4 regions of the Ensifer sp. CCNWLY38 genome follow, and region 2 is predicted to be linked to each of the others. Evidence: riboswitches for the same ligand, from Rfam matches in the RefSeq annotation. Region 2 holds a riboswitch; each other region holds the start of a gene.
What was found. A riboswitch is a leader RNA that binds a small molecule or an ion and turns the genes downstream of it on or off. The one in region 2 is predicted to bind cobalamin.
Positions count from the first base shown of each region.

Region 1 (2,174 bases), on a different contig from region 2:
CTCGTCATGGTCGTGCTCCTCGCCCGCCTCATGCTCCATCTCGTGATGCGACTTGCGGTTGGCGATGTCGCCTTCGGTGCCGACGCCGAGGCCGAGCAGAATGGCGGCAGCCACTTCGCCGTTCTTCGCCTCGATCATGGTCGGCTTGCGGCTGGTGCGCGAGGAAACCTCGTCGCGAACGGCCTTGAGGCCGGAAGCGTCGATCAGATCGGTCTTGTTGAGAACGATCAGGTCGGCGGCGGTCAGCTGATCCTCGAAGAGCTCCTCGATCGGGCTTTCATGGTCGAGATTTTCATCCTCGACGCGCAGCGCATCCACCTTGTCATGGTCGTCGGCAAAGCGGCCGGCGGCAACGGCGGCGCTGTCGACCACGGTCACGACGCCATCGACGGTCACTTCGCTGCGGATATCCGGCCAGTTGAAGGCGGCGACCAGCGGCTGCGGTAAGGCAAGGCCCGAGGTTTCGATGATGATATGGTCAGGGCGCTTCTCGCGCTCCAGAAGCTTGGTCATGGTCGGGATGAAATCATCGGCAACCGTGCAGCAGATGCAGCCATTGGTAAGCTCGATGATGTCGTCCTCGCTGCAGGCCTCGGCACCGCAACCCTTCAGCACGTCGCCATCAACGCCAAGATCGCCGAACTCGTTGATGATCAGCGCGATGCGCTTGCCGTCGGCGTTCTGTAAGAGGTTGCGGATCATCGTCGTCTTGCCGGCGCCGAGGAACCCGGTGATGACAGTCGCCGGGATCTTGCCGTGGCTGGCTTTCGCAGTGGTCATTTATCAACCCTTCATTTTCAGCGGCAAACCGGCCGCGACAAAGTAAACTTCAGCGGATTTCTCCGCAACGATCTGGTGAAGCCGGCCGGCATGGTCGCGAAACTCGCGGGCCATGCGGTTCTCGGGCACGATGCCAAGGCCGACCTCGTTGGAAACGAAAACAAGGCGCGCCTGCGCCTGCGGCAGGTAGGCGGCAAGCGCCGCAAACTCCGCCTCGATGTCGCGCTCCTCGAGCATGAGATTGGTGACCCATAGGGTCAGGCAGTCGATCAAAACGACATGGGTGGGGTCGTCGATGCGCCTGAGGATACCGACGAGATCGACAGGCTCCTCATGCGTCGTCCAGCCTTCGCCGCGGCGCGTCTTGTGATGGTCGATGCGCGCGCGCATTTCGTCGTCCCAGGCACGGCCGGTGGCGACATAATGCAGGGCGAGACCGGACGCTTCGACGAGCTTCTCGGAAAAGCTGGATTTGCCGGAACGGGCGCCGCCGAGGACCAGGACCGGTCCGGCGCTCTGATTGCTCATCGCCGCTGCGCCGAGGTCAGCGGCAGATGGCAACACCAGTTCGACGCGCCGGCGGCGCGTTCGGGAAAGTATCTGAGAGCCAAAACAACCTCCGTGATGGCGTTGGAGACGACACGTCTCCTCGGGCGGAATGCCCATGTCGGGTGGCAGGTCTCCTGGCTCACGGCGTCACGAGGCCCCACATCGCCTCGCCCAGAATGGACGAGGTTCCGATGTCAGGACCCGAGCGGCCCGCCTCACCTTCCCGGCGCTTTCCAGTGCCACAGCGAACCTCTGCGCGTCGTCTCCGACGCGCGGCGCTGTGGGCGGCTTCGTGAAAGGCGGACGATTCGTAGAAGAAGAGGCGTCCAACCCGGCTGATCACGATGCCACGCCAGTGGCTTTTCCGGTTCCGTTTCAAACTGCCGCGATTGCCCCATGCAATCGGCCGGCAGGCCTGACCCTGAACCCGATGGCGAACCCTGACCGTTCTACAGTCGCGGGGTCGGCTGCGATAAGGATGCCCGGTTTGGGTCCATCCGTCACATTCCCAATTATTCCTCCTGATCGCCACGACAAGGAGGAACCATCCAACATCCGATGATTAGGAAGCGGGCGCCGCAAAGTCAATCGACGCTTGCGACACCTCCCTGCCCGACTTGCGTCGCGCGACGATTTTTCGAGCGTGATGCCGCACCGGACATGAGGCGAATGGCATGTCGCGAACGAACATATTTTAGCAATGACAGATGTTGCGTTAAACTGGAGCGCCGCGCGTCCTATGGACGCGCAAAGGTCGCTGAACCATCCCGCAACCGAGGGGCTTCGTTTATCCGGTAGGCACATGGAACGCAGGCTCGCCGCCGTGATGATTGCCGACGTGTGCG
Region 1 is NZ_JBBBBO010000002.1:246,775-248,948, reverse strand. Features, by position in the region: gene cobW (cobalamin biosynthesis protein CobW) at 1-780, opposite strand, end outside; gene cobU (bifunctional adenosylcobinamide kinase/adenosylcobinamide-phosphate guanylyltransferase) at 784-1,308, opposite strand; cobalamin riboswitch at 1,721-1,893, opposite strand; gene V7S54_RS05440 (adenylate/guanylate cyclase domain-containing protein) at 2,132-2,174, shown strand, end outside.
Region 1: linked by a shared signal. The riboswitch ahead of cobU (bifunctional adenosylcobinamide kinase/adenosylcobinamide-phosphate guanylyltransferase) and the one ahead of nrdH (glutaredoxin-like protein NrdH) in region 2 are both predicted to bind cobalamin.

Region 2 (2,174 bases):
CTGGGCCGGGAACGCGCTCAACCCGACCATCGCCATCGATACGTTCAGCGAATTCCAGCTGAAGGATATCGGGCTGACGCGAGATCAGGAGACCATCCGGGCGCGCGTCGGCGATATTGCCGATCCGTGGCATTGGCCGAAGGAGGACAATCCGCGCAAGTCACCGCCCTCGCCGGAGCGGGATTGCGGCGACGCGCCGCAAATGGCAAGGGCTTCGCCTCGAGCCCAGCCCGGAGAAAACAAAGACGTAAGCATGTCGCTCTGCGATTGACGGAACGCAGAGGCAAGAGACAGCGCAGTTGTCGTGATCTGCCACGTGCCAGCCCGCGGACCGAATTCGGGAGAGATCCGGCGTGGCTAGAAGCCGCGCAGCTCTCCACCCACAGGTTTCGCCGCATCCCGCCGTTTACTCCTTGTTAGCCACACGGCGAAAGAAATCACCTTCTCTCCCCAGCTTTAGGCACTTCGAACCTATTGACGCAGAATTGCGATGAACTACTATATCTAGTGTTCGAGGTTCTCTCGATTCGCAGGGATTGAGAGCTAAGACGGGAATACGGTGCGTCGGCGAGTTTTCGCCAGGCTATGCCGTAGCTGCCCCCGCAACTGTAGACGGCGAGCGACTGTCCGGAATTGGACCACTGAGGCATGAGGCCTCGGGAAGGTCGGGGTGGAAGCTGAGACCCGTGAGCCAGGAGACCTGCCTCGAGCAACAAACGTCCACGGGCGGGGTGTCCGGAGGGGTTGAGTTGCGTGCGGCAGGATGAGCCTGCCTGATCGTCTCGACATCTCCCCGGCAGCCTGTCGAAAGCTTCGGGGTGAAGTCATGTCCGCGTCATTGAAATTCTATCACTCGCCAATCAAGAGGCGCGGTTTCCCGCGCATCTGACGAAGAGGCACGCCCGGGCGTCCAGATCCGAGCGAGCCACAGCCATGACAGCCCTGCATTTCGCCGGATCGCGGTTGCGTGTCCGTGCGCCTTCTCATGCTCTCATCCAGCCGACCAAACGAGGAAGAAATGAACGTTACCGTCTACAGCAAGCCCGCCTGCGTCCAATGCACCGCGACCTATCGGGCGCTCGATCGCCAGGGTGTCAACTACGAGATCATTGATATCTCCGTCGACCAGGACGCGCTCGAAACGGTCAAGGGCCTCGGTTATATGCAGCTTCCAGTCGTCGTCGCCGGCCCCGAACACTGGGCGGGTTTTCGCCCCGACAAGATCAGCGCGCTTTCCTAGAGGAGACAGGCGGTGGGCCTGATCGTCTATTTTTCCAGCCGCTCGGAAAACACCCATCGCTTCGTCGAAAAGCTCGGCCTTCGCGCAGCGCGCATACCGCTCAAGGAAAGTAAGGCTTCGCTTACGGTTTCCGAGCCCTTCGTGTTGGTCGTGCCCACCTACTGCGGCGACGACGGCCGGGGCGCCGTGCCGAAACAGGTGATCCGCTTCCTCAACGATGCGGGCAACCGCTCTCACATCCGCGGCGTGATTGCTGCGGGCAACAGCAATTTCGGCGCGACCTACGGGATCGCCGGCGACGTCATCGCGGCCAAGTGCCGGGTGCCCTACCTCTACCGGTTCGAGCTGCTCGGAACCGAGGAGGACGTCGCCAATGTCAGAAACGGGATGGAACGATTTTGGACGTCTCAACACTCGAACGCCCCCTGAAGGCGACGGAACCGGCGCTCGACTATCATGCGCTGAACGCGATGCTGAACCTCTATGATGAAGAGGGACGGATCCAGCTCGACAAGGACCGGCTGGCGGCGAAGCAGTACTTCCTCCAGCACGTCAACCAGAACACCGTCTTCTTCCATAACCTCAGGGAGAAGCTCGATTATCTGGTGACCGAGGGCTACTATGAACAGCAGGTGCTGGATCAGTATTCCTTCAACTTCGTGCGCGATCTCTACGACCACGCTTATGGGAAGAAGTTCCGCTTCCCGACTTTCCTCGGCGCGTTCAAATACTACACGTCCTATACGCTGAAGACCTTTGACGGAAAGCGCTACCTGGAGCGCTACGAAGACCGCGTCTGTATGGTGGCGATGACGCTGGCGCGCGGCAACGAACAGCTTGCCCGCGATCTCGTCGACGAGATCATTTCCGGCCGTTTCCAGCCGGCGACGCCGACCTTCCTCAATGCCGGCAAAAAGCAACGCGGCGAGCTCGT
Region 2 is NZ_JBBBBO010000003.1:317,108-319,281, reverse strand. Features, by position in the region: gene V7S54_RS08605 (hypothetical protein) at 1-271, shown strand, start outside; cobalamin riboswitch at 498-722, shown strand; gene nrdH (glutaredoxin-like protein NrdH) at 1,019-1,240, shown strand; gene nrdI (class Ib ribonucleoside-diphosphate reductase assembly flavoprotein NrdI) at 1,253-1,669, shown strand; gene nrdE (class 1b ribonucleoside-diphosphate reductase subunit alpha) at 1,639-2,174, shown strand, end outside.

Region 3 (2,174 bases), on a different contig from region 2:
CAGCGTCTGCAAGAGCTCGAGGATTTCGAGCTGGTGGCGGATGTCGAGATGGTTGGTCGGCTCATCGAGGATGATGATGCGCGGCTCCTGGGCAAGCGCCCGGGCGATCAGCACCCGCTGCTTCTCGCCGCCTGAGAGCGTCGAGAACTGGCGGCCGGCGAGATGGGCGAGATCGAGATGGCAAAGCGCATGGTGCACGCGCTCGCGATCCGTGTCCGTCCAGCCGTTGAGCCCCTCCCGCCGCGGGATGCGGCCCATCATCACGACATCGCGCACGCTGAAGGGAAAATCGCCGGGCATTTCCTGAAGCACGACGGCGATCGTCTTCGCCGCTTCGCGCGCCGAAATCGACCAGAGGTCGACGCCGTCGACCTCGATGCGGCCCGCATTCGGCTGCACCGCCCGGTAAAGGCAGCGCAGAAGCGAGGTCTTGCCGGCTCCGTTCGGCCCGAGGATCGCAAGCCGGCTGCCCGCCTCGATTGCGAAGTCCATGTCGTCGACCAGCTTCAACCCCGGGCGCGGCCCCCAGCAAAGCCCCTCGACACGGAGGGCTGCTCCTGTTGCGGTGCAGGTCATGGTCTCATCCCTCCCCGGCAGCGCCACGCGTCCATCCCGGATGCACCAAACGCGCTTGAGCGCATGCGTGTCGCGCTCATTGGAAGTGGCCCGCAAGGTCTTCGGAGACGAGCATGGCCGCCGGGATGCGGGCAAGCGTCTTGCCTTTAAGCCCGCGCGGCCGTTCGGCAGCCCGCGTCATGCCGTCGCCGCGCTCCGCATAGGTGGCGGCAAAGCGGACGAGATCGTCGATATCCTCTTCCGGCGAGATGTCGCCAAAGAGATAGGTCGCCTTGCCCGTCGCCTGGAAAGCGATGGTGCAGGGGCGCGTGCATGCCGCCATGCAGACCGTGCCGGCAATCGAGAAATCACGATCGAGCGGCTCGCCGAGCGCGGCAATGCTGCGGTTAAGACGCTTTATCAGCTCGGCGCCCGGCATGCAGGGGCCACCGGTAAAGCGGCAATCGGTGCAGACCGTTATCTTGTGCTGTCGGGAAGTCGGCTCAGCCATTTTCTCTCTCCGCCGGACTGACGGCAAGAGATGGCGAAGCGGCAGGATGACGGATGACCGTCGCGCAAAAGCCAGTTCTTTTCCATCGGAACACCCCGTCCGTTGTGGTTGATCGGTTCGATGGCAGGTCTCCTGGCTCGCGGGTCGCGGCGCATCCACGTCTTCCCGGCCATTGGCCAGTGACATGGTGTGAATGCGCTGTCCGCTCACAGTTGCGGGGGCAGCCACGGTTTCGGTCCCGTCAGGGTCGTCCGTTCCGTGTTCCCTTTTCAGCCGCTTCCGCATTGTCGCGGACGCAGCACCATCGCGCTCTTCCTCGCACGAATCGGCAGCGGATACAACCGATGGGGTCCGGCGGCCGGGATCTATCAACATGCGGCTTATGGTCATGCATTTTTTGTTATGTGATAACATTACAAGAATCAACATAAAAATGATGATCAGCCGTTCAACTGCTCTCTACGGCGCAAGGCGTCGCTCGAGGGGCACGAACGGCGTATCCTTGATCTTTGGCTTGTCGGAAAAGGAGCTCTGCCATGGCTGCCTATTTGATCGCCGATGTCGATATCACCGATGCAGCGACCTTCGAGGAATACAAAAGAGAGGTGCCGGCGACGGAGGCCCGCTATGGCGGGCGCTATCTCGGCCGTGGGGGTGCGACCCGGCTACTCGAAGGAGACTGGGAGCCGCACCGCCTCGTCATCATCGAATTCCCGGACATGCAAGCCTTGCTCTCCTGGTACCAGTCGCCGGAGTATCAGCGCCTGAAGGCGATCCGCGAGCGCTGTGCCAGGACACGTATCATAGCACTCGAAGGCGTCGCCATCTGAAGCGGAGCGCAAGACTGGCCGCAATTGCCGGCCTTGCTCGTGAAACGAACGGATGAGCGCGCCCGTCACTTCAAGCTTCGCGGCGCGCGGATGAAACGACTGCTAGGGGCATGCGCTCCGGACCTATCAACGTGCAGCGTTTCGTCATGCAGTTATTTGCAATGCCAGAGTTGAATTGCCGATGGGGCTCGAGCTGAGATAAACTCGCGCATTGGTTGCGGATAGTGCGCCGTCGCCGTCCCGAACTTGCCTTCGCCGGCCGGATATCCAGCCCGACG
Region 3 is NZ_JBBBBO010000002.1:165,916-168,089, reverse strand. Features, by position in the region: gene V7S54_RS05015 (ABC transporter ATP-binding protein) at 1-576, opposite strand, end outside; gene V7S54_RS05010 (DUF1636 family protein) at 653-1,066, opposite strand; cobalamin riboswitch at 1,172-1,387, opposite strand; gene V7S54_RS05005 (DUF1330 domain-containing protein) at 1,603-1,896, shown strand.
Region 3: linked by a shared signal. The riboswitch ahead of V7S54_RS05010 (DUF1636 family protein) and the one ahead of nrdH (glutaredoxin-like protein NrdH) in region 2 are both predicted to bind cobalamin.

Region 4 (2,174 bases), on a different contig from region 2:
AGGCGCAGCGCAAGCTGAGCTGACGGTCCGACAGCACATCCGACAGGCTCCCGGAGCGTTTTGCCCGGGGGCCGCACCTGTTTTACACGATCATCCGAGGGAGGAATTTCAATGAGCGGACAAATGGAAGGCAAGATCGCCATCGTCACCGGCGGCACGCAAGGCCTGGGCGCAACGATCGCCGGCCTATTCGCCGAACGCGGTGCGGCGGGCATCGTCATTTGTGGGCGCAATGCCGCCAAGGGACGGGCGAAGGCCGAGGAAATCGACAAGGCCAGCGGCGCGAAAGTGGTCTATGTCGAGGCCGATCTCGAAAAGGTGGACGACGCCCGCAAGGTCGTTGCCGCCTGCGATGCGCAGTTCGGCCGGGTTGATGCGCTGATCAACGCTGCGGCCATCACCGACCGCGGCACGATCCTCGACACGACACCGGAACTCTTCGACCGCATGTTCGCCATCAATGTGCGGGCGCCGTTTTTCCTGATGCAGGAGTCGGTGAAGGTGATGCGGCGTGAGCGTACCGAAGGCACGATCGTCAATATCGGTTCGATGTCGGCAATGGCCGGCCAACCCTTTATCGCGGCCTATTGCTCGTCGAAAGGGGCCCTGGAGACGCTGACCAAGAACACGGCCTATGCGCTTCTGCGCAACCGCATCCGCGTCAATGGCCTGAACATCGGCTGGATGGCTTCCGAAGGCGAGGACCGGATCCAGCGCGAGTTTCACGGTGCTGCCGCGGATTGGCTCGAAAAGGCGGCCGCCAGCCAGCCCTTCGGCAGGCTCGTCGATCCGTCGGAGGTGGCGCGCGCTTGCGCCTACCTGTCTTCCGCCGAATCCGGGCTGATGACCGGATCGATGATCTGCTTCGACCAGTCGGTCTGGGGCGGCTATGACGGTTCGCCGCATCCGGTGGCGCCGCTCTAGATCACAATGATTTTGGGTCGGGGCGACCCAAAATCATAAACGTGATCGGTCCTTAGAAGTTAGAGCGGAATGCGGGCGGAAAACTGCGCGCACTTTTTCCTCATCCCGCTCTGACGGGCGCTTGTCTTTCGCTAGTGGCTGTGCCCTTATGACGCCGTCAGGTGCCTGCGCAAGCGGGAGAATCGGGAATCCGGTGTCATTCCGGAACGTGCCCAACGCTGTGACGGGGACGGTTGCCTCAAGAAGTGCCTTGAATTGATTCAAGGTTTTGCCACTGGATCTTCAATCGATCTGGGAAGGTGAGGCGACCGGTTGAACCGAAGTCAGAAGACCGGCCTGGCGAGATAGACCGAACCCCGCGCGGACGGCGGGAGGTTTTCGCATTGTTGGGGATCAAACGATGCTGACTGAACCGAAGGGCGGCCTTGCGGCTGCCGGTGCCTTTTCGCCGGATGAGCGGGAGGCCGTCTACCGCGCCATCGAAACACGCCGCGACGTGCGCGACGAATTCCTGGCCGAACCTCTTCCCGACGATCTGGTGAAACGCCTGCTCGCCGCGGCGCACAGCGCGCCATCGGTGGGCTTCATGCAGCCCTGGAACTTCGTGCTGGTGCGGGGGGCAGAAACGCGCGAGCGCGTCTGGCAGGCCTTTCGCCGCGCCAATGATGAGGCCGCCTTGATGTTCGAGGCAGAGCAGCAGGCCAAATACCGCTCGCTGAAGCTTGAAGGCATTCGCAAGGCGCCGCTCAGCATCTGCGTCACCTGCGACCGCACGCGCGGCGGCGCCGTCGTTCTCGGGCGCACGCACAATCCGCAGATGGATGTCTATTCGACGGTTTGCGCCGTACAGAACCTGTGGCTTGCGGCCCGCGCGGAAGGGGTTGGCGTCGGCTGGGTCAGCATCTTCCACGAGACCGAGATCAAGGCGATCCTCGGCATTCCTGATCATATCGAGATCGTCGCCTGGCTCTGCCTCGGCTATGTCGATCGCCTTTACCGGCAGCCCGAGCTGGCGGTGAAAGGATGGCGGCAGCGCCTGCCGCTGGAAGAACTGGTGTTCGAGGAAGGCTGGGGGAACTGCAGCGAGAGTTCCTAAAGCCCGTCGCGCAAAAGTGCGCAGCGATCGCGACGCGCTTTAAGGCGGCGCCGGGATCAGTTCTGGACCGGTTGATAGGCCGGTCCCTTCGGGTGCTTCAGGTCGATCGAGGTTTCTTCCTGCGGCAGGAAGGTCGGGCCGACGACGCGCACCT
Region 4 is NZ_JBBBBO010000002.1:413,890-416,063, forward strand. Features, by position in the region: gene V7S54_RS06235 (phytanoyl-CoA dioxygenase family protein) at 1-23, shown strand, start outside; gene V7S54_RS06240 (SDR family oxidoreductase) at 112-924, shown strand; cobalamin riboswitch at 1,067-1,278, shown strand; gene bluB (5,6-dimethylbenzimidazole synthase) at 1,325-2,020, shown strand; gene V7S54_RS06250 (DUF2865 domain-containing protein) at 2,077-2,174, opposite strand, start outside.
Region 4: linked by a shared signal. The riboswitch ahead of bluB (5,6-dimethylbenzimidazole synthase) and the one ahead of nrdH (glutaredoxin-like protein NrdH) in region 2 are both predicted to bind cobalamin.